2 regions of the Priestia sp. ABM2_011 genome follow, and region 2 is predicted to be linked to the other one. Evidence: riboswitches for the same ligand, from Rfam matches in the RefSeq annotation. Region 2 holds a riboswitch; the other holds the start of a gene.
The links. A riboswitch is a leader RNA that binds a small molecule or an ion and turns the genes downstream of it on or off. The one in region 2 is predicted to bind glycine.
Positions count from the first base shown of each region.

Region 1: linked by a shared signal. The riboswitch ahead of gcvT (glycine cleavage system aminomethyltransferase GcvT) and the one ahead of ACXAE4_RS25960 (amino acid permease) in region 2 are both predicted to bind glycine.

Region 1 covers NZ_JBSWUB010000001.1:1,027,391-1,039,415, forward strand. The annotation lists gene comGB (competence type IV pilus assembly protein ComGB) at 1-555, shown strand, start outside; gene comGC (competence type IV pilus major pilin ComGC) at 570-881, shown strand; gene comGD (competence type IV pilus minor pilin ComGD) at 868-1,305, shown strand; gene ACXAE4_RS05475 (type II secretion system protein) at 1,289-1,627, shown strand; gene comGF (competence type IV pilus minor pilin ComGF) at 1,624-2,061, shown strand; gene comGG (competence type IV pilus minor pilin ComGG) at 2,051-2,425, shown strand; gene ACXAE4_RS05490 (YqzE family protein) at 2,469-2,654, shown strand; gene ACXAE4_RS05495 (YqhG family protein) at 2,678-3,502, opposite strand; gene ACXAE4_RS05500 (DEAD/DEAH box helicase) at 3,489-5,162, opposite strand; glycine riboswitch at 5,343-5,435, shown strand; gene gcvT (glycine cleavage system aminomethyltransferase GcvT) at 5,648-6,748, shown strand; gene gcvPA (aminomethyl-transferring glycine dehydrogenase subunit GcvPA) at 6,769-8,115, shown strand; gene gcvPB (aminomethyl-transferring glycine dehydrogenase subunit GcvPB) at 8,108-9,586, shown strand; gene ACXAE4_RS05520 (rhodanese-like domain-containing protein) at 9,631-10,014, opposite strand; gene ACXAE4_RS05525 (lipoate--protein ligase family protein) at 10,245-11,078, shown strand; partial or broken gene ACXAE4_RS05530 (vitamin B12-dependent ribonucleotide reductase) at 11,391-12,025, shown strand, end outside.
Region 2 covers NZ_JBSWUB010000001.1:4,924,383-4,936,407, reverse strand. The annotation lists gene yfkAB (radical SAM/CxCxxxxC motif protein YfkAB) at 1-612, opposite strand, end outside; gene ACXAE4_RS25985 (SE1561 family protein) at 816-1,001, shown strand; gene ACXAE4_RS25980 (fumarate hydratase) at 1,164-2,705, shown strand; gene pdaA (delta-lactam-biosynthetic de-N-acetylase) at 2,800-3,609, shown strand; gene rlmD (23S rRNA (uracil(1939)-C(5))-methyltransferase RlmD) at 3,772-5,157, shown strand; gene ACXAE4_RS25965 (FAD-binding oxidoreductase) at 5,460-6,809, shown strand; glycine riboswitch at 7,009-7,089, shown strand; gene ACXAE4_RS25960 (amino acid permease) at 7,249-8,592, shown strand; gene ACXAE4_RS25955 (PAS domain-containing sensor histidine kinase) at 8,872-11,013, shown strand; gene ACXAE4_RS25950 (YfhE family protein) at 11,437-11,553, opposite strand; gene ACXAE4_RS25945 (GNAT family N-acetyltransferase) at 11,655-12,025, opposite strand, start outside.

The DNA.
Region 1 (12,025 bases), 3.9 Mb from region 2:
TTCTTTCCTTTTGTGTTACCTGCAGTCATCAGTATGCCAATCATCCTTTATTTGTTTTATGTAATTTACATTAAAAAATTGCCTCCAGTAGTTCAAATGCAGCTTTTTATGAGAGTTCCCGTTATCCGAACGTTCACACGGCTATTTAACTCCTACTTTTTTTCTGTTCATATGAGCAATTTATTAAACGGTGGTTTATCTATTTATGAATGTTTTGCTCTTTTTCAAAAGCAGGAGCATCATCCGTTCTTTCAAGTGGAAGCTTTTGCTTTTACAGATCAACTTTCCTCAGGAATGCGATTAGATCATATCGTTTCAGCTAAATCTCATTATGAAAAAGACTTGGCTCATGTTATTGTGCATGGCCAGCAGAACGGTGAGCTTTCTCAAGAGCTGTATGATTACAGTCTATTTATGATGGAAAGAATGGAACAATTTATTTTTCGTATTTTAAAATATGTACAGCCGCTTACATTTTTGTTCATCGGAATGGTCATTCTGCTTATGTATATGTCTGTTATGCTTCCGATGTTAGAAGTGATGTCGAGCTTGTAGAAGGGTGAAAGAATATGATTCTAAAAGGTAATAAAGGGTTTACCCTTATTGAAATGTTAATCGTTATGCTCGTTATTACCGTGCTTTTGCTCATTATGATTCCAAATGTATTAAAGCATAATACGGTTATTAACAACAAAGGCTGCTCAGCTCTTGTCAAAACCGTAGAGGCTGAGGTACAAGTATATGAGCTTGAAAACGGCGAAAAACCAAGTCTAGAAGAGCTTGAAGCAGGAGGCTACTTAAAAGAAGGCACCGTGTGTCCAAATGGTCAAGCTATTCAAATTGACGGTACCGGAAAGGTTACGGCTAGTGGTTCTTCTTAAGCAAAAAGGATTTACCCTCATTGAGATGCTGATGGTTTTATTTATTGTGCAAGTGATGATGTTTTCCATTATCGTAACCATTCGGCCGCTTGTGGAATATTACAAAATCACATTATTCTTGCGACAGCTGCAAAGCGACACGTTTTATGTGCAGCAGACAGCCATGAACCGAGAATCTCCAATTAAAATTAACTTCGCACCGAACGGAACAGAATATATTGTTTCTGATTCTCGTGCCGTTCTTTATAAGCGCACCTATGACTCCACCATTCATATCACGTTTGGAAGCGGCAATTCCACGATACAATACAACAAAAACGGCAATATTTCTCAAGCAAAGACCATTTTTATCAGCAGTCAAAAGTTTAAATACAAAGTTACTTTTCAAATAGGTAGAGGGCGTTTTTATGTGGACAAGATGTAAGGGTCAGCAGGGCTATACCTTGTTAGAAATGCTTGTTTCATTTAGCATGCTTTTACTCCTAACCGGTACAATTATTCCTTTGTATGTTCAGATGAAGGAAGCAGAAAAGAAGCAATATGTTTCGTATCAAGCTGATGCTATCTTGCACGAAGAGCTATTGAAATATAAATATGAAGCAGGATATAAACAGCGAGAAAAAATCATAAAAGAAAACGTTGTGTTTTATCTGAAGTGGAACGGAGAAAGTGCTCAAAAGCTTTGTGTAGAATGGACAGATTCCGCTGATAAAATGAAAAAGAAGTGTGATGTGATGTTGAAGTGAAAAGTGAAAAAGGCTTTACGCTTGTAGAGGTGTTAGTCAGTTTTACTCTTTTTTTGATCATTGTTTCATTTTTCCCCATTATCATTCCGCTAGCTAAGCAAACGTATAATCCGGACTTTAGTATGAATGAAATGGAGTGGGGAATTTTTGTGAATCAACTTGCTATGGAATATCGAGAAGCAAAAGAAGTGGGAATTCATGCGACTACGCTTACGTTGAAAATGGAAAATAATCAGATCATCACTTATGAACGCTATGAAGATAAGATAAGAAGACGAGTGGATGAAAGCGGTCATGAAGTGGTGCTGCAGCACATTAAGAATATTATGTATGAACAGCAAAAAGAAAGGCTGTTGATTCGTTCAACAGACGGTGTTAACAAAGTTAGAGAAGAAACCATTACGACGTTTTTGATGCTTGCTTATGAAACATAATGAGCAAGGGTTTATTCTCCCGGTTGTGTTGGCATTCTGTGCGCTTTTTCTTCTGTTAGTAGCTCAACAAACCACTTATTTTGTGACGAAAAGTTCATTTTATCAAGAAGTAGAGCAGAAAAATCGTCTGCAGCATCTTCTAGAAAACGCGGTGGTACATGTGAAAAAAGAAATAAAAGAACAGAATAAATCTCCATCTGCACCCTTAGTATTAGAAACGGGTACGGTTTCATACGAAGTAGTAAGTGAAGATGAACAGATGATTATTCTAAAAATAAAGTGTCAAACATTGCAAGGAAGAGCATTGACAGAAACCGCATATATTCAAAAAAAGGATCAGCACATTGTGAAGTGGACGGATTAAGTCTCTTTCTCTCCGGATATAATAGTGCTGAGGAGATGATTATATGAAAACGAATGATTATGTAAAATATATGACTCAGCAATTTGTACAATATATGGATCAGCCAAAAGAAGAGAGGAAAACGAAAAAGATTCAAAAAAAAGAAGAGCGAGCACCTTTTGCAAACAGATGGTTTGGAATGATTCCGCTGTCGTTTATGCTGTGGTACAGAAAGAAAAAAGAAAGATGAGCATATCATATGCTCATCTTTTTTTAACCGGCTTGTGTTTTATTAAATTGACGAGACATCGTTTCAGGCGATATGTAAAATAAGCCACCGTTTATAAACTTGAATAAAATAGTCGGTTCGTACAGCTCTTGAAGCGCTGTTTTTTCGGTCATATATATTTCTGGCAGCTCCTCCGCCGTTTCGTAAAAATGATCAAGAAGCGCTAAGTCTTCATACCATCTTTCCTGCGCTTTTTCAGCCCATTCAGTTGGCTGAGTTTTAACATAGTCAGTCACATATGATGTGAGTCGTGAGATGGCACTTTTCGGTTTAATAAAAGGTGAAAGAGTAAAGCAATAGTCTGAGATTTTAGATGACAAATTTTGATTAATGATTAATTCATGAAATGATTCAACGATTTGTCCATTGATTAAATTAATACCAAGCGACAAAAGCTCATCTTTTTTGCGATCGCATTTGTACGAGACTTTAATATTTAACGCAAGCCAAGGATGTAAAGGCTGATTTGTTTGCTGAGCTGATGCAACTTGTTCATACAAGTGAATAAACCCGCCTAGTTTCTGAGTAGAAGCGAAAATTTGGTGCAGCCTAGGTGAGCCAAAATGAATTCGTTCGCCTTGAACGGAATCGTCTTCAAATGCTGGGTCTGTAATGAAAGTGAGCGAAGCAGGAATTGCTTCTCCTCCCGTCTTTTCAATATAGTGCCAATAAAATGGACGATTCATCAATTCTTTGTCGAGTTCAATCGTTAATTGAACCGTCAGATAAGACGGTGTTTCTGTAACAATAGAACAATTATTAGCTAGAAAGTAACGCTTTAAAAATTGATGAATATCAGTTTGCTGCATGCTGATCCTCCTCGCTGTCTTCGTATTGAATAATAGACGTCAAGTTCTCCATTTTGATTTTTATTTCTCCTTCACTCCGTGAATGAAATAAAATATCTTGAATATGCTCTTCGATATTTTTTAAATCAAGCTTTGTTAAAATATCATCTAACTCTCCAACAACTCGTTCAAACAGGTTTATTTTTTCGTATAACAATTTTAAAATATGTTCTTCGACCGTATGTTGAATCGCTAAATTGTAAATGTGAACATCATGCTTTTGACCTAAACGATGTACCCTTCCAATTCGCTGTTCTAGACGCATTGGATTCCACGGTAGATCATAGTTAATAATATGATGACAAAACTGAAGGTTGATTCCTTCTCCGCCCGCTTCAGTGGCAATAAATACTTGCGCGTGGCTTTCAAAAAGCTGCTTCATCCAGTCTTTTTTACCTCGCTTAAATCCTCCTCTAAACGGTACAGAGGTAATTCCATGCTGTTTTAAATACCACTGTAAGTACAGTTGAGTTGCTCTGTACTCAGTGAAAATAATAACTTTGTCATCAATTTTTTGAACGAGCTCCAGAACTTTTTCTGCTTTTGCATTTTGCGGCACTTGCTGAAGTAGTTGCATTAACGGAGTAATCATATGTTCCGTTAATGCGCTGTTTTGATCTTCCTGACGTTCCAGCATGTTTTTTAATGTCATATACACCGCTTCACGGCTGCTGCAGGCCTCTCGCTGCAGGGTTAAAATTGAAAAAGCACTTGAAGGGTGCAGTCCGTTTCCTTTAAAAGACGTAATCGCATCGTATAGCTCGCGTTCTTTCGGTGAAAATTCAACAGGAATGGTTTGAACAATTCGCTTCGTCCATTCGATACCCGTATCATGGCGGCGATTTCGAATCATAACTTTGTTAACAAGCTCTTTTAAGTGCTCATCGTTTTGCAAAGAGCGTTTTTTAGCAGAAAATAATTCTTCAAAATAGTCTTTATTGCCGAGATGGCCAGGCTTTAAAAGAGAGACTAAGTTGAAAATTTCTTCAATTCGATTTTGAATCGGTGTTGCGGTTAGCAACAGACAAAATTTCTTTTTCAGGCTTTGAACAAATTCATAGTTTTTTGTTTTGTTGTTTTTAAGTTTATGAGCTTCATCAATGATGATGAGGTCGTAGTCTTGTTCTAGCACAATTTCTCGATGAGGAGAACGTTTTGCTGTATCAATTGAAGACACAACGATGTCACACTGATCCCACACATATGATTTTCTTTGAGGGACCGCGGGAATATAAAATTTTTGATTCAATTCCATAGCCCACTGTGAAACAAGCGAAGCTGGAACTAAAATGAGAACTTTTTTAACAAGCCCGCGAATCATATATTCCTTCAAAATTAACCCTGCTTCAATCGTTTTCCCTAGTCCTACTTCATCTGCTAAAATGGCTTTCCCATTCATTGTTTCGACTACTTGTTTGGCTACTTCGAGCTGATGAGGAAGCGGCGTTAAATCGGCTAGATGTTTTGGGCTTTGTAGTCCTTCAAATTCTGAGATAAGCGTTTGGTCTTCTATTTCATAGGCAAGTTTATACAAATCCCATGCAGACCAAGGGCCGTCTTGCTCCAATTTAGTTGAGAAGGCTGCTTCCCATGTTTCATCGATGTTTAATTTCACTTTCATGATAAAAATGCTCCTTTGTAAAAAATTTTTATTGAACAAATGATAAGAATCAGGTAGGATAAAAATATATTTAGAAAATTTGAAAAAGAAAATAGATTAGCACTTTACAAATGATTGTGTGAATAAAGATAAATACATCTTTCAGTAGTATGCCCAACTTTACCAACTTTATAGAAGCGAATGACGACACGGGGAGAGACTACTTGAATGTAGCGCCGAAGGAGCAAGCAATAAAATTGTGAATCTCTCAGGCAAAAAGACTCTTGTTTGACGCAGCTCTGGAGAGTGTCTATGCGTTTATAGACCACCCACGAGGCAAACCTATTCGTTTATAGGTAAACTTTCAGGTGAAAAGGACAGAGACTTCCTACTAAATACAGTAGGGGGTTTTCTGTCCTTTTTTGTTTGGATACATAGTGATTCCCACACTATTTGAAAACTCCCCGTTATGAAAAGTTTCACGTGAAAAAGAGGAGGACATAAATATGACAACAGAATTACACAAAACGCCGCTTTATGATACCTATCAAAAATATGGTGCCAAAACAATTGATTTTGGAGGATGGGCTCTTCCCGTTCAATTTTCTTCTATTAAAGAAGAGCATGAAGCTGTACGTACAAAGGCAGGTCTTTTTGATGTCTCTCATATGGGAGAAATTCTTGTGACAGGAGCTGATAGCTTAGCTTTTCTTCAGCATACGATGACAAATGACGTTTCTACCCTTGTAGATGGAAAAGCGCAGTATACGGCTATGTGTTATGAAGACGGAGGCACGGTAGATGATTTGCTGATTTACAAAAAAGCAGATCAAGAGTATTTGCTGGTAGTAAACGCTGCTAATATTCAAAAAGACTATGAGTGGCTTGTGTCTCACAAGCAAGGAGATGTAACGCTCGTTAATCAATCTGATGAAACTGCGCAGCTAGCATTACAAGGTCCTTTAGCAGAAAAAGTTTTACAAACGTTAACGAATGAAAATTTAGCTTCATTAAAGCCATTTACATTTGCTGATGATGTAGAAGTAGCGAATGTAAATGCTCTTGTTTCACGTACTGGATATACCGGAGAAGATGGTTTTGAAATTTATTGTTCTTCAGCTGACGCCTCTCACTTGTGGACGGCTATTTTAGAAGCAGGAAGTGAGGACGGGGTGTTGCCTTGCGGACTAGGCGCTCGTGATACGCTTCGTTTTGAAGCTACTTTGGCTTTATATGGCCAAGAGCTTTCAAAAGATATTACGCCCATTGAAGCTCGAATTGGATTTGCAGTAAAGACGAACAAAGACAGCTTTATTGGAAAAGAAGTTTTAAAAGAACAGCGTGAAAGCGGGGCACCTCGTAAGCTGGTAGGAATTGAAATGATTGATAAAGGTATACCAAGACACGGTTACGAAGTATTTGCAGATGAAGAACAAATTGGATTTGTGACAACAGGTACACAGTCACCGACATTAAAGAAAAACATCGGTTTAGCGCTATTATCAGCAGAGTATACAGAGCTTGGTCAAGAAGTGGAAGTGCAGGTTCGGAAAAAACGCTTAAAAGCAAAAGTGGTTTCAACACCTTTTTATAAACGTTCAAAGTAAGCTTTGGGGAGGAATTTAACATGTTACATCGCTATTTACCAATGACAGAACAAGATCAGCAGCAAATGTTAGCAGCAATTGGTGTTTCATCTGTTGGTGATTTATTTTCAGATATTCCGCAGCGCGTTCGTTTTCAAGGAGAATACAATATTAAAAAAGCGGCTTCAGAGCCTCAGCTGTTAAAAGAATTAAATAATATGGCTGCTAAAAATGCTCATTTAAAAGACTATGCTTCTTTTTTAGGAGCAGGAGTTTACGATCATTACATGCCGGTTATTGTTGATCATGTTATTTCTCGTTCGGAATTTTATACGGCCTATACTCCGTATCAACCGGAAATTTCTCAAGGAGAACTTCAGGCCATCTTTGAATTTCAAACAATGATTTGTGAGTTAACGGGGATGGACGTGGCCAATTCTTCTATGTATGACGGAGGAACTGCTTTAGCAGAAGCCGCTATGCTCAGTGCGGGTCAAACGAAAAAGAAAAAAGTACTTGTCTCTGCGGCCGTTCACCCTGAGTCAAAAGATGTGTTAAAAACGTATGCGAAGGGTCAATACATTGAAGTGGTAGAAATCCCTGCAGCAGACGGCGTAACAGATATGATTGCATTAGAAAAAGAGATGGGAAGTGACGTGGCAGCTGTTATTGTCCAGTATCCAAATTTCTACGGACAAATCGAGCCGTTAAAAGAAATTGAAGAAATTACTCATCAAGAAAAATGTATGTTTGTGGTTTCAAGCAATCCTTTATCATTAGGTTTACTTACGCCTCCTGGAGAATTTGGAGCTGATATTGTCATTGGAGATGCACAGCCATTTGGTATTCCAAGTCAATTTGGAGGCCCGCACTGCGGATACTTTGCAACTACGTCTAAGCTTATGCGAAAAATTCCAGGACGATTAGTAGGGCAAACGGTGGATGAAAACGGTAAGCGAGGGTTTGTTTTAACCCTTCAAGCGCGTGAGCAGCATATACGCCGCGATAAAGCGACGTCTAACATTTGTTCAAATCAAGCGTTAAATGCTTTAGCAGCATCAGTTGCCATGACAGCTTTAGGCAAGCAAGGTGTAAAAGAAATGGCGCTGCAAAACTTATCAAAAACGCATTATGCATATGAAGCGTTAAAGGCAAAAGGGGTAAATGTAGCATTTGAAGGACCGTTTTTTAACGAACTAGTCGTGAAGCTTCCTGTTTCGGTAACAGAAGCAAACAATCATTTATTAGCATCAAAAATAATTGGCGGTTATGATCTTAGCCGTGATAACCAAGCGCTTGAAAATCACATGCTGCTTGCTTTTACAGAACTCCGTACAAAAGAGGAAATTGACCAACTTGTAAATGAATTGGGGGATCTTCATGCTTAATCAAAATCAATCACTTATTTTTGAAAGCAGTAAAGAAGGGCGAATCGGCTATTCATTGCCGGAGTTAGATGTTCCGCAAGTAAATGCTGAAGAGCTGCTTGGAAAAGCGTATGTCCGTACCGAAGCTCCTGAGCTTCCTGAAGTATCAGAACTCGATATTATGCGTCATTACACCGCGCTTTCAAAACGAAATCATGGAGTGGACTCAGGGTTTTATCCGCTTGGTTCATGTACGATGAAATATAATCCAAAAGTGAATGAACAAGCAGCACGCATTGCTGGGTTAGCGCATATTCATCCGCTTCAAGATGAGCAAACGGTTCAAGGTGCTCTCGAACTTTTATATGATTTACAAGAGCATTTAACAGAAATTACGGGAATGGATGAAGTAACACTTCAGCCAGCAGCGGGTGCTCATGGCGAGTGGACCGGGCTTATGATGATTCGTGCCTATCATGAAGCAAATGGTGAGACGCAGCGAACAAAAGTCATTGTTCCAGACTCAGCTCACGGAACGAACCCTGCTTCGGCAACAGTTGCAGGATTTGAAACGGTAACGGTAAAATCAAATGAACATGGTTTAGTGGACTTAGAGGATTTACGCCGCGTAGTGGGAGAAGATACAGCCGCTTTAATGTTAACAAACCCAAATACGCTAGGGTTATTTGAAGAAGATATTTTAGAAATGGCTGAAATTGTTCACGCAGCAGGTGGAAAACTTTATTATGATGGTGCAAATTTAAACGCAGTATTAAGCAAAGCTCGTCCTGGAGATATGGGATTTGACGTTGTTCATTTAAATCTTCATAAAACCTTTACAGGTCCTCATGGAGGCGGCGGTCCTGGTTCTGGTCCGGTAGGGGTAAAAGCAGATTTAATTCCGTATCTGCCTAAACCAGTGCTTGTGAAAACAGAACAAGGCTATCACTTTGACTATAACCGTCCTCAGTCAATTGGACGCGTAAAGCCGTTTTACGGTAACTTCGGTATCAACGTTCGCGCTTATACGTATATTCGTTCAATGGGTCCAGACGGCTTAAAAGCCGTAACGGAAAACGCTGTGCTAAATGCCAACTATATGATGCGTCGTTTAGCAGAACACTATGAGCTGCCGTTTGACCGTCACTGTAAGCACGAATTTGTTTTATCAGGAAAACGTCAGAAAAAGCTTGGTGTGCGCACATTGGATATCGCGAAACGACTGCTTGATTTTGGCTATCATCCGCCGACTATCTACTTCCCTCTTATCGTAGAAGAGTGCATGATGATCGAACCAACGGAAACGGAGTCGAAAGAAACGCTAGATGCGTTTATCGATGCGATGATTCAAATTGCAAAAGAAGCAGAAGAGACGCCTGAACTCGTACAGGAAGCTCCGCATACAACGGTTGTGAAGCGCCTTGACGAAACGCTGGCAGCGAGAAAACCAGTTCTTCGCTATCAGAAAGAACAGGCTGTTCAAAACGTCTAACAAAAAACCTCGCCCAAAGGCGAGGTTTTTCTATATACATACCATTATTTTTTCTTTTTTACTTTACCGTTCCACATTTTGAAGCCGCCTTTTAAATCATAGATTTCTTGAACACCGTGGCGACGAAGCATTTGTGCTGCACGTCCTGTGCGCATTCCGCTTTGACAATAGATGTACACAGGCTGATCCGCACGAAATTCTTTAATGCGCATACGGAACTGTGAAAGAGGAATATTTCGTGCGCCTAAAATATGTCCGTTTTCGAATTCATTCGGTTCGCGAATATCAACTAGCTGCGCCTTGCGGTAGCCGCTGCGGAATTCTTCTTCAGTTAACGTTTTCATAATGCGACGTTGGATAAAGAACATAACGACAGAGTATATGATGATTACTCCAAGTAAAATGAGTACTGCTGTAATTGCTGACATGCTGATTCTTCCTTTCTTCGACAAAATCCATACTCTTATTATATAAGTGAATGAAATTAGAAGTAAAGCGATTTTGCCTTGAATCTAGCGTATTTCTTCCCCGAAATGAAAAAACTACCACATTTGAATTCGTAGTTTTATGTTGCTCTTTGCTTTTCCTTAGCTCAATCTTTTGGTAGACTAAAAAACGGATTTATTTTTTATATTACATATAGCTGAGGATGAGGTAGATGAAAGCAAAGTGGAGATTTATTGATTCCAACAACCGTTCGCCTTATTACAATATGGCGTTAGATGAAGCGTTATTAGAATGGCATAGTAAAGGAGAAATTCCACCTACGATTCGTTTTTACGGATGGAACCCTCCAACGCTGTCGATCGGTTATTTTCAAAAAGCTGAAAAAGAAATTAACTTTGATAAAGTAAAAGAATTAGGATTAGGCTTTGTGAGACGTCCAACGGGCGGCAGGGGCGTGCTTCATGATGAAGAGCTTACTTACAGCGTCATTGTATCTGAAGAGTATCCTAATATGCCTAAGACAGTTACAGAGGCATATCGCGTCATCTCTGAAGGTTTACTGGAAGGATTTCGTTCGTTAGGGCTCGAGGCTTATTTTGCTATTCCTCGTTCAGAAGAAGAAAAAAATAGCTTAAAAAACCCTCGTTCGTCCGTGTGCTTTGATGCTCCTTCTTGGTATGAACTTGTTGTAGAGGGCCGCAAAATTGCTGGAAGTGCCCAAACTAGACAAAAAGGAGTTATTCTACAGCACGGCTCTATTCTGTTAGAGATTGATGAAGATAAATTATTCAGCGTGTTTAATTATCCAAATGACCGCGTGAAAGAAAGAATGCAGCGCGCATTTCGTTCTAAAGCGGTAGCCATCAATGCAATTGCGGGCCGCAAAATTTCTATCGAAGAAGCAAAAGAAGCGTTTTATAAAGGATTTGCTTCTGCTCTTGATATCGATTTAGAACCGTATACACTGTCTGAAGAAGAGGAAGCATATGTAGAAGAACTAGCGCGCACAAAGTACGGATCGGATGAATGGAACTTTAAGCGCTAAACGAATGCGGATGGTAAATAGATAAAAGTGCAACTTCTTATAAGTTGCACTTTTTATTGGAATTTTTAGAAACAATGCTTGGCTAATAGAATACATAGGGAAGAAAAGTCAAACACTTTTTTTACGAAAAAAAAAATATTTCACTTGACACCCTTCTATATGTAGATGTTTGGAGAAGTGTCAAATACTATATATTGAATTCGTCCAAGCCGTGTGGTAAGTTATTGATAGTTGATTGAAAAACTCTATTTCCTTTAAAAGGAAATAGAGTTAATAAATTTATAGATGTTCGATAGGTAAGGAGTTGTGAGAATGACTGTTTTGTTAAATCAAAAAGTGAATATGAATGTTGAAAAGCTCAATTCAGATATTGAACGCTTTCCGCAAGTACATCCGATTACACCGGATATGAAGTTAACTCATAAAGGTGTTTCAAGATTGGTAATGTTAGACCGCTATGCGTTTAAAGATACGGAAAAATTAACGTTATCAGAAGGAGATTTTGTTGTTCTAACTGTAAAGGAAGACCCAAAATTTCCAGCACGAGGACTTGGCTATGTGGAAAGCATTAATTTTGAGCAAAAAACCGCTGTTGTCAAGGTAGAAGATGAGTTTAGAGGAGCTTTATCACCTGAAGAAGCAGAAAATGGGTTAATTACTCGTTCTTTAGATGTCATTGAAAAACCTCTAGAGGTCTTCTATGAGCAAATTGCAAAACGTAATGCAACAGGCTTAGCTTCTGTGGAAAAAACAGAAGAAAAGCGCAAAGAGTGGTTTGAAAAGTTCTATCAAGAGCTTGTTCAGCTAAACTTTGTACCCGCTGGCCGCGTTCTTTACGGTGCAGGTGCTGACACGGACGTAACGTACTTTAACTGTTACGTAATGCCTTATGTAAAAGATTCACGTGAAGGTATTTCAGAACACCGCAAACAAGTAATGGAAATCAT
Region 2 (12,025 bases):
AATTTGACGATGAATTTTTTCCATATGAGGAAGCGTACGTTTATTTAACATCGTTTCAGCTGATACCGTTACACCTGCTTTTACAAGCGCGCGGCTGTTTTCAATCATACGGTCGAAATATTTGGCGCGCTGCTCATAAGTAGGCTTTCGCTCCATCATTGCAAAGCCAGCTTCAACAAAGTCGTCCATCGTTCCCCAATTGTGAGAAATATGTAAAACATCTAAATAAGGAATGATTTGTTCGTAACGAGCAAGATCTAATGTTAAATTTGAATTAATCTGTGTACGGACACCTCGTTCGTGTGCATACTTTAATAAAGGCACCACATAATTTTTCACAGAAGATAGAGACATCATAGGCTCTCCGCCCGTGATGCTTAACGCTCGAAGTGTTGGAATTTCATCGAGACGTTTTAAAATTAAATCAAGAGGCAGTGCGTTTGGGTCTTTTGGCTGCAGCGTATATCCAACTGCGCAGTGCTCACATCGCATATTACAAAGCGTCGTTGTTGTAAATTCAACGTTTGTGAGCGTCGGTTTGCCATATTGTTTCATATCTAAATACGCTTCCCACGGATCGAATTCCGGGGTAATTCGTTGTAAAGTGGCCATAAAAAAACTCCTTTTATTTTTCCGTAAAGTGAAATGATGATGAAAACATCTCACGGTCCGTCCTGCTAGACTAAATTATACGTCCCATTCAAAACGGACACCAGTGACTATTATGGATTTTATTGCTTTTAGTTGTCAAATATGAAAGTATTCGTTAGGATATAAGGAAATACGAATGAAAAGCTACATCAGGAGGGTTTAAAATGGGAAACGCCGTTCGAGATAAAGATTCACAAGTACGTTATTTAAAAGATCGTTTAAATATGTTTGTACATGTATTAGACTCTATGGAGCCTGAAAACACAGATCTAGAAGATATTGACCGTTTGATTACAATGATTGATGACTTAGAAGCAAAATGTGAGCAGTTTAAAAAAGATAAAGAATGAAGAAGAAAAAAGCGCTAGAAAAACTAGCGCTTTTTTGCTTGAAGTAGAAATCCTCCTATAAAGGTCTTTCGAAACAATTTTTGAAGGAGTATAATAAATTTTGAAAGTTGTACGACAGATAGATAAATACATACATTAGCGGGATATGGGAGGAATTAAGTGATGATTGAAGCTTTAAAACAAAGCATGTACGATTTAATTGTTGAAACATCTACAAAATTGCCAAAAGACGTTCGACGTGCTATCGCAAAGGCAAAAGCGCGTGAAAATGCAGGAACGCGTGCAGCAATGTCTTTAGCGACCATTACCAATAATATTAAGATGGCGGATGATAATTTATCGCCAATTTGTCAAGATACAGGTATGCCAACATTTAAAATTAAAACCCCTGTAGGAGTGAATCAGCTTCAAATTAAAGAAGCGATTTATTGGGCAATTGAAGAAGCAACAAAGCACGGAAAGCTTCGCCCTAATTCTGTAGATTCGTTAACGGGAGAAAACAGCGGTAATAATTTAGGCGGAGGCACGCCGGTTATTAAGTTTGAACAGTGGGAAAATGACTATATTGATGCGCGTCTTATTTTAAAAGGCGGCGGCTGTGAAAATAAAAACATTCAGTATAGCCTGCCTTGTGAAGTAGAAGGGTTAGGCCGAGCTGGTCGTGATTTAGACGGTATTCGTAAATGTGTGATGCACTCAGTATACCAAGCGCAAGGCCAAGGCTGTAGCGCCGGCGTCATTGGTGTTGGAATCGGTGGCGACCGTACAACAGGCTATGAATTAGCAAAAGAGCAGCTGTTCCGAAACTTAGATGACGAAAATCCAAACGCTCAGCTGAAAGAATTAGAAGAGTATGTAATGGAAAATGCTAATAAGTTAGGAATCGGTACAATGGGCTTTGGCGGAGAAACGACATTACTTGGCTGTAAAGTCGGCGTAATCAATCGTATTCCTGCTAGCTTCTATGTGTCAGTTGCGTATAACTGCTGGGCTTACCGTCGCTTAGGTATTAAAATCAACGCTGATACAGGAAGCGTTCAAGAGTGGCTGTATCAAGAAGGCGAAGAAGTAGATTTTAATAAAAATGCAGGTGCAGAAGAGAAACAAAATGCGGATGAAACAAAAGAAGTTGTATTACAAGCACCTATTACAGAAGAGCAAATTCGTGAATTAAAAGTTGGTGACGTAGTGCGCATCAACGGTATGATCTACACAGGACGCGACGCTATTCATAAACATTTAACAGACCACGATGCGCCAATTGATTTAAATGGACAAATCATTTATCACTGTGGCCCGGTTATGTTAAAAGATGAAGATGAAAAATGGCACGTAACCGCTGCAGGACCAACAACAAGTATCCGTGAAGAACCTTACCAAGGAGATATTATGAAGAAATTTGGTATCCGCGCGGTTATCGGTAAAGGCGGTATGGGTCCTAAAACGCTTGCTGCTCTTCAAGAGCACGGCGGTGTGTACTTAAATGCTATCGGAGGAGCTGCGCAGTACTATGCTGATTGTATCAAGAGCGTAGAAGGCGTTGATTTGATGCAGTTCGGTATTCCTGAAGCAATGTGGCATTTAAAAGTAGAAGGTTTTACAGCTGTAGTGACGATGGATTCACACGGAAACAGCTTGCATGCAGATGTAGACAAGTCTTCATTTGAAAAGCTTGAGCAATTTAAAGAACCGGTATTTAAATAAACATACGTCCGGAGCGTATGGTAAAAAGTAACGTTCATGAACGAGAAAATTGAGTGGATACTAAGCGTAAAATGACTTCCGAAAGGAGCTTCTTATGCGCCGGTTCACCTTTTTTCTCGTTTTTTTATTCGTGATGTCAACAGGCCTAGCATCTGTTGAAGCACAAATGTATCCAAACACTCCGATCAGCTGGGGATTTCAAAAAAGTAAAAATCATAAGCCCGCATCCGCAGGTACAGCTTATGAACACATTCTTGCTAAGTATGATGCGTTTTACCTCGGCGATACAACTAAAAAAAATATTTATTTAACGTTTGATAACGGTTATGAAAATGGTTATACCCCGCAGGTATTAGACGTGCTCAAAAAAAGAAAGGTTCCTGCGACGTTTTTTGTAACAGGACACTATTTAAAAGAAGAGCCTAAGCTAATTAAGCGAATGGTAAAAGAAGGGCATATTGTCGGCAATCATTCATGGCATCACCCTGACTTAACTCAAGTGGATGATGCACGTTTTAAAGAAGAGCTGCAAAAAGTAAAAGATGAATACAAGAATATTACCGGTCGTGATGAAATGAAGTATCTCCGCTCACCTAGAGGTGTATTTAGCGAACGAACGCTAGCTCTTTCAAAGCAAGAAGGCTATACGAATGTATTTTGGTCACTAGCATTTGTTGACTGGAAAGTGAATGAACAAAAAGGCTGGCGCTACTCATACGACAATATGATGACTCAAATACATCCAGGTGCGATCATGCTTCTGCATACCGTTTCAAAGGATAACGCAGATGCGTTAGATCAAGCGATTGTGGATTTAAAAAAGCAGGGCTATACGTTTAAAAGTATTGATGATTTAATGAACGAACGTAAACAATTGAAAAAAAGTCCTTCTAAAACGAAATAAAGATAAAAACCGACGGGAATGTTTCTCCTGTCGGTTTTTTGCTGTTGAAGTGTTATAATATGCGTTGATGTCTTTTTTAAAGCGATACGGTCCAATAGGTTTTAAGCAGTTAAAGACCGTTAATAACTATATAAAGAATTTAAACTAATCGGAGTTGGTCTCATGAATAAACCAAAAACTGAAATGAAAGTTCAAAAAGGACAAACGTTTCCGTTGACGATAAAAAGACTCGGTATTAATGGAGAAGGCGTAGGCTATTTTAAGCGCCAAGTCGTCTTTGTACCGGGAGCATTACCGAATGAAGAAGTGGTTGTAGAAGCAACAAATGTTCAGCATAAGTTTGCCGAAGGGAAAATCAAGCGAATTCGCAAAAAATCTCCTCATCGCGTAGAAGCACCCTGTCCGATTTACGACCAGTGCGGAGGCTGCCAGCTTCAGCACTTATCTTATGAAGGTCAGCTAGAATCCAAGCGGGATATTGTTCTGCAAGCGTTCGAACGTCACAGTTCATTAAAAAAAGTAGAGGAAAAAACTCGCCAAACGATTGGTATGGAAGATCCGTGGCGCTACCGTAATAAATCTCAGTTTCAAGTCGGCGTGGACAAACAAAAAGTCATTGCTGGTTTGTATGGACTGAATTCTCACCGCTTGATTGATATTGAAAACTGTCCCATTCAGCATAAAGCTACAAATCACGTGACAAAAGAAATAAAACGAATTTTACAAGACCTTCAAATCCCTATCTACAACGAGCGCAAACGCCGTGGAATTGTGCGTACTATCGTATCTCGAGTAGGATTTGAAACGGGTGAAGTGCAAATTGTTTTAATCACGGCTAAAAAAGAAATTCCGAAAAAAGAGCTGCTGATGAAAGAAATTCAGCGCCGCCTGCCGGAAGTGAAATCGCTCGTACAAAACGTAAACGACCAAAAAACATCGCTTATCTTTGGAGACGAAACGTTTACGCTCGCTGGAAAATCGGTGATTCAAGAAACGTTAGGTGATATCTCATTCGAACTTTCAGCGCGTGCATTTTTCCAGCTGAATCCTCTTCAAACGGTGAAGCTATACGACGAAGTAAAAAAAGCAGCTGCGCTAACAGGCAGTGAAAAAATCGTAGATGCTTACTGCGGAGTAGGGACAATTGGCTTATGGCTTGCTAAAGATGCCAAAGAAATTCGCGGAATGGACACGATTGAAGAATCCATTGTAGACGCGCGAAAAAATGCCAAAGATCATGGATTTGAACATGCCACGTATGTGACGGGTCCAGCTGAAAAGTGGATGCCGCAGTGGGTGAAAGAAGGATGGAAGCCAGACGTAGTCGTCGTTGACCCGCCGCGAACAGGCTGTGATGACAAGCTTCTAAAAACGATTTTACAAGTAAAGCCAAAGAAAGTGGTTTACGTATCTTGTAATCCATCCACATTAGCGAAAGATGTGCAGCAGCTGTCGAAGGCTTATCATGTGGATTACATTCAGCCTGTGGATATGTTCCCTCATACGGCGCATGTGGAGAATGTAGTGAGTTTGACGTTAAAGAAGTAAATAGATGAAGAGTAAAGGGCAGATTTGGTTCTGCTCTTTTTTTATTTGAATTGGACTCTTGTTGGAAGAAAAAATATTCTAATATATCTAATTTGAATTATTGGAAAGTTATGTTTTAGAAAGCATCGGAGCACCGAAAAGAAGTTTTATTAGTACTTATATTTCAGTAAATGAACTGAAATTTCATTTTTTATAGAGATGATAAACGCCAATCTAGTCTTGAAAACCCACACCCTCAACCACCCCAAGAATACTATAGTAATAAAACTACTAAAAAGTATATACAGAGGGGCAGAGGTCAAATGGACTCAATGTTTTTGAAAGGGCTTACGGGTGAAGTGGTAACGCCGAAAGACCCCATTTATGAGGAAACTCGTCAGGAGTGGAATCGTGCTATTGATAAATTTCCGCTTGTGATTGTGTACTGTGAAAAAAAGCAGGATGTTGTAAATGCAATTCAATGGGCGCGCAAGCATCGTGTAGACATTCGCATTCGATCTGGCGGTCATCATTATGAAGGGTATTCTACGGGTGACTGTGTATTGGTCATTGATATCAGTCGGTTAAACGGGTTGAAATTGGATAGGAAACGGAACATCTTAAAGATGGAGGGAGGAGCAAAGAATACGGAAGTGTATGATTTTATCGGTTCGAATGGATATGTGTTTCCAGGAGGAACGTGTCCGACTGTTGGGGTGTCTGGCTTTACGCTCGGAGGAGGCTGGGGGCTTTCGAGCAGACTTTACGGATTAGGCTGTGACAGCTTGATAGAGCTAGAGTTGGTCAATTATGAAGGAAAGATTATTAAAGCAAACAAATCGTGTAACGCGGATCTTTTTTGGGCATGCCGAGGTGCTGGTGGCGGTAATTTTGGCGTTGTGGCAAGCATGACGTTTCAGCTTCCAAAACCGACGAACAGCTCTGTGACGCTTGTTCGCTTCTTTTATGTAGGTACTACAAGAGAAAAACAGGTACAAGTGATGAATATATGGCAAAGCTGGCTGCCTGAATTGGACAAACGTATGACGCTAGTTGCCAGTTTTTATAATGCAGAAGGAGAAGGATTGGGCATATTTGCGAACGGCTTCTTTTACGGATCTCCAGAAAGAGCTCGAAAGATCTTGCAGCCTTTTGCAGAGGTGGAGGGGTTCCGAGTCGAGCTACAGTCATTATCTTTTCTTGAAGCGGTACAAAAGATAGAAGCAACCTATCCTCCTTCTGAAAAATTTAAGTCAACGGGAAGATTTGTGCAAAGAAGTTATTCAGTTGGCCAGCTTGAAAATCTTGCAGATCTCATACAGCGTCCAGCAGAAGGGTCCGTTTACGCCGCGATTTCTTTTTATGCACTAGGAGGAGAAATTCGCAGTGTTGGTAACAGAGAAACGGCCTTCTTTTACAGAAACGCTAGATATATTCTGGGCTTTCAATCTATATGGACAGACGATGCGTTTGCACGAGCAAACAGAGAGTGGCTGTATAAGCGATTTCAATATATTAAACGTATTACGAAAGGCTCCTATGTGAATTTCCCTATCAGCAACCTTAGAAACTACGAGTATGAGTATTTTGGAGACAACGCAGAGCGGTTAGAAAGAGTAAATAAAAAGTACGATCCATTTAACGTATTTAGGTTTCCGCAGGGACTCAGGTAGCATGTAGAAAAGGATACTAAGTTGACGATTGAACCTGTTTCATTACCTTCTTTCGAAGAAGGTAAATAAATGAAAGTCATCTTTCTTGTTGACAAAGCATCCAACTGGTATTAGAATAAACAACTATTCGACAGTCATTATCTTGATCGAAAAATTTAATACGTAGAAAGCTATGATTGCTATGGATCACACTATAGCAGGAGCAGCTTCTGGAGAGATCGCGATAGTTTCGCGACGCCGAAGGGTTCACAATCTCAGGCAAAAGGACAGAAGAGTACCGGATATTTATTTGGCATGTTACTAATTGGTAGCATGTACCATAATATTTGTTATTCTTATGACCATGAGATTGGAGCGCATCCAATCTCTTTTTTTATTGGACTTTATTTTGTAGTCCGCACGATCGCATCAAAGGTTTTATTGTTAGGAGGAGTTAGAGTTGGAACAACGAGAATTAAAGAGGGATTTATCCAATCGTCATGTTCAGCTAATCGCGATTGGAGGAACCATTGGGACGGGATTATTTTTAGGTTCTGGTAAAGCCATACAGCTTGCAGGTCCCTCTATCATCTTTGCTTATTTAATTGTGGGTATTGCGCTTTTCTTTGTGATGAGAGCGCTAGGAGAACTACTGCTGTCTAAAGCAGGTTATCAATCGTTAACAGATATTGCTGAAGAGTATCTTGGACCATGGGCTTCATTTGTCACAGGGTGGACGTACTGGTTTTGCTGGATCATGACAGCTATGGCTGATGTGATTGCCGTTGGCGTATATGTGAAATATTGGTTCAATATTCCTCAGTGGATTCCTGCACTTATTTGTGTAATCATTTTATTAGGACTTAACTTATTAACCGTAAAATTATTTGGAGAATTAGAGTTTTGGTTTGCTTTAATAAAGGTTATTACGATTCTTGCGTTAATTGTTATTGGCGTTATTTTACTGGTAATCGGATTTAAAACAGATGCAGGATCCGTTACGGTTCAAAATCTTTGGAATCATGGAGGACTGTTTCCAAACGGTGTTTCAGGTTTCTTACTTTCATTCCAAATGGTTATTTTCGCATACGTCGGGGTTGAATTGGTAGGGGTATCGGCAGCGGAAACATCAAATCCCCAAAAAAATATTCCATCGGCCATTAATAAAATTCCGCTGCGAATCTTATTTTTCTATGTTGGAGCGCTTATCGTCCTTTTATTTATTAACCCGTGGATGGAATTGAATGCAGCAGAAAGCCCATTTGTTAAAACCTTTAGTTTAGTCGGAATTCCGCTTGCTGCTGGAATTATTAATTTTGTTGTATTAACTTCAGCCGCTTCTGCTTGTAATAGCGGAATGTTTTCAACAAGCCGTATCTTATATAACTTAAGTAAAAATGACCAAGGGCCATCTACGTTTGCAAAACTGAACAAAAACCACGTACCAAGCAACGGATTGTTTGTATCTACGCTGGTTATCTCGGCGGGAGCTTTGTTAAGCAAACTGATACCAGATCAAGCTTTTGGCATCGTAACAACCATCAGCGCTATTTGTTTCATTTGGGTGTGGAGTATCATTTTGATTTGCCATCTAAGATATAAAAAAACGCGTCCGCAGCTGCATGCAGCATCAACATTCAAAGCACCGTTAACACCATTTATAAACTATGTTGTGCTAGCGTTGTTTGCAGTGATTCTTATTATTATGCTGTTTTCTGATGCGACGCGCCCAGCCTTATTGTTGACACCCGTTTGGTTTATTCTCTTATTTGGTTTTTACGGGGCTAGAAGGAAGAAGAAATAGTAAATGGGTGACCTCATCATTTCGTGATGGGGTCTTTTTATTGGAAGATAAATAATTGATTTCTACTGTATGAAGAAAATGCAGTAAGCAAAGTTTATATAAGAACCCTAAAAAAGTTTTAGCAGAAAATACAGTGAAAAAGCTCATAGTTTTCTGATAGTAATGTAGAACCAAATGCTTTTCTTCTATGTCTAAAGGTGGAATTCTATCATTTACATGGAAAAGTTTTCATTTTGCAGTACAATGGAGGTAGACTTCATTGAATTAAGGTGAACAAACATGAAATGGTTTAAATCTCATACGTTTTGGAAAATCTTCACGATTAATGTGCTTCTTATTTGTACCGTACTGACGCTAATGTTTATAGTTTCAAGAGTGATGCTGCCTAATATTTCTCAAGATCAATATCGACAGGTAACTGATAAAACCGTCAAGAGAATGAAAGAGCAAATTAACATCGTTATTAAAGATATTTGGAGCTTGGGCGACGAGGTACAGCAAGATCCTATTTTTTTATCAGATGATGAACAAGAGATAGACAAAGAACTGCAGAAAATAGTTAATATTTCACCGTATATCGATAGCGGAACCATTTTTAATACAAAAGGGTATGTGGAGCATTATTACCCAGATGATTTAAAGAGTATGAAGCACGTGAACTTAAGTAAAAGAAAATATTTTCAAGAAGCGCTGCGAACTAAAAAAATATATTTAAGCGATGTCGTTTCAGCAGACACAAAGCATTACATTGTGGTGATGGCAATTCCTATTTTGGATGAGCAGCAAAATGTAAAAAAAGTTATAAATTTAGCGCTGCGCATTGAAGAAAATAAAAGCTTTCAATCCATTTTTCAAACGTTCGATATAGGAGAGAACGGCTATACGTTTATTGTAGACCGCAATGGTAGAATTATTTCACACCCTGAGAAACAGAGAATCGGTGAAAATGCCAGGGAAAATGAAATCGTTCAGGAAACGATGAATCATAAATCAGGATATCAGCGCGTTGTGAACACCGAAGGTAAGTACTTCTTTGCGTCATTTGAATATATTCCTGTTTTGGATTGGGGAATTGTCGCTGAATTACCCGTTGAAGAAATTTACAGGCCTTATGAAACGTTTGAAAAAACGCTTTGGACCGTTTCAGGTATTACAATTTTACTGCTTTCTTTTTTTACTGCGTTATATGCAAGGCAAATTGTGAATCCTATTCGTAAACTATATGAATTGGCGGGACAAGTAGCGCGCGGGAATTTTAATCAAAAAATTCCGGAACGAGAAATTGAGCGGGGGGAAATCGGTACTTTATCTAAACAGTTTAATGAAATGATTAGCTATATACGCCATTCTAAAGCAAATTTACAGCAAAAAGAAAATCAGCTGCAGGAACAAAAAACGTTTTTAAGACAAGTCATTGACATTAATCCAAGCTATATTTATGCCATTAATCAAAAAAGGGAGTTCATTCTTGTTAATGAATCTTTTGCGATGCTGCTAGGTGAAAAATCTGATGACTTGATTGGACAACCAATTGATAAATATCAATTCAACCTTCAATCAGATCTTTTATATAAAGGGACGTTTTCAAACTGTACGCAAAAAGGGATGGTATTAGAAGAACAGTTTAAAGATTCGAAAGGAAACCGGCGCTGGGTCGAAACAGCAAAACTTCCTATTATGAATGAAAAACAGGAAGTGATTCAAATGCTGTGCGTATCGACAGATATTACGGAGCGTAAAAAAGCAGAAGAGAAGCTTAGAACTTCTGAGAAGCTTGCCGTTGTAGGAGAACTTGCAGCTGGAGTTGCTCACGAGATCAAAAATCCTTTGACTTCTTTAAAAGGTTTTGTTCACTTATTAAAAGAACAAAATCCCAAAGATGCTTTGTATATAGATATCATGGAAACTGAATTAGAACGAATGAATGGAATCGTAGAAGAATTTTTGATGTTAGGAAAACCTCAGGTTATGAATGTTGAACCCTTGAATATGCAAGCGCTTGTTCAAGAAGTGTGCTCGCTTCTTGAACCTGAAGCAGTAGAAAAAAAGGTAGCTTTCATATTTGAAAGGGATGAGCAATTACCGCAGGTATATGGAGATAAAAATCAGTTAAAACAAGTATTTATTAATATTATTAAAAACTCTATCGAAGCAATGCCTGAAGGAGGGGGTATTCATATTACGATTAAAGCAAAAGAAAACCACCTTTGGCTGCAGCTTGCTGATGAAGGGCAAGGTATTCCTCCTGAACGGTTAGCGAAGATAGGTGAGCCTTTTTATAGTACAAAAGAAAAAGGTACAGGTTTAGGGCTGATGGTCAGCTATCGGATTATTAAAGCTCATCATGCGCAGATGACATTTTCTAGTCAGTTAAATCAAGGAACAAGTGTGGATATATTGTTTCCAATCATAAAAAAGTAGGGGAAGTTCCCCTACTTTTTATTATTATACTTATAATATATCAAAAGCTTTCATGTTACTAAAACAAACGAAAGTGCTAAAGAAGATATCCACAGGTTAACAAGGAGTTAACTGCTGAATTGTATAGGATATTCACAACTTTATCCACATTATTCACATTTTTTCAGAAAATTCACATAAAAATTACCCACTGTCATTTCAAGTTATGAGAGCGGTAATATACATATCTGATAAAGTTATGCACATTATCCACATAATTGTGGGTAAACTTTGTGGATATAGTAAAGTATTAAAAAATCGTAAATCATACGTATGAAATCTTCGCGTTATTATCTTTACATAATATAAAACGTCCTTCCGATACACAGTGTACAGAAAGGACGTTGGGATGATCAAGCGTTGGATAGAGATATTTTGCCTCACTTATTTTTTCGTGTAGCCGCCTGCACGGTCTGCTTTTTTAAACTCGCGGCCGTAATAGATTTCTTGAGCGCTACTTAACGTATTTTTTGCGTTTTCTTTTCGTTTTTTTTCAGACATAAAAAAACCTCCAATTAACGTTTTTCGATCATGCTACTTATTTTTTCCAGAATCTCTCGTTTTTAATCATAAAAAAAGCTCTCCGTGTAACGGAGAGACTCTTACGCTTCTTTAAGCTGGTGATCTTCTTGAACGTCTTGTTCGTGACGCAGGTAGTATAATGTATACAAGTCTTTTGGAATTTCGTATAAATCATATACGTCTTCATGTTGATTAATTTCATCGTATAAAGCTTTGTGTGTTTCATTCGCAAGTACTGCATAAGGCAGTTTTTCGGCAGCCTTAATAGACCTGATGTTGATTTTGCGGATTCGCATAAAAATTCGCTCTATATTTAACTCAAAGAACAGTTCATTAAAGAACGCTTCTTTTGCAATTTGATTATATCCTTTTCCATGAAACGGTTTGCCAAGCCAAGTGCCTAAAAAACCAGCTTGATCCTGTACATCAAATAAATTAATGGTGCCGATAG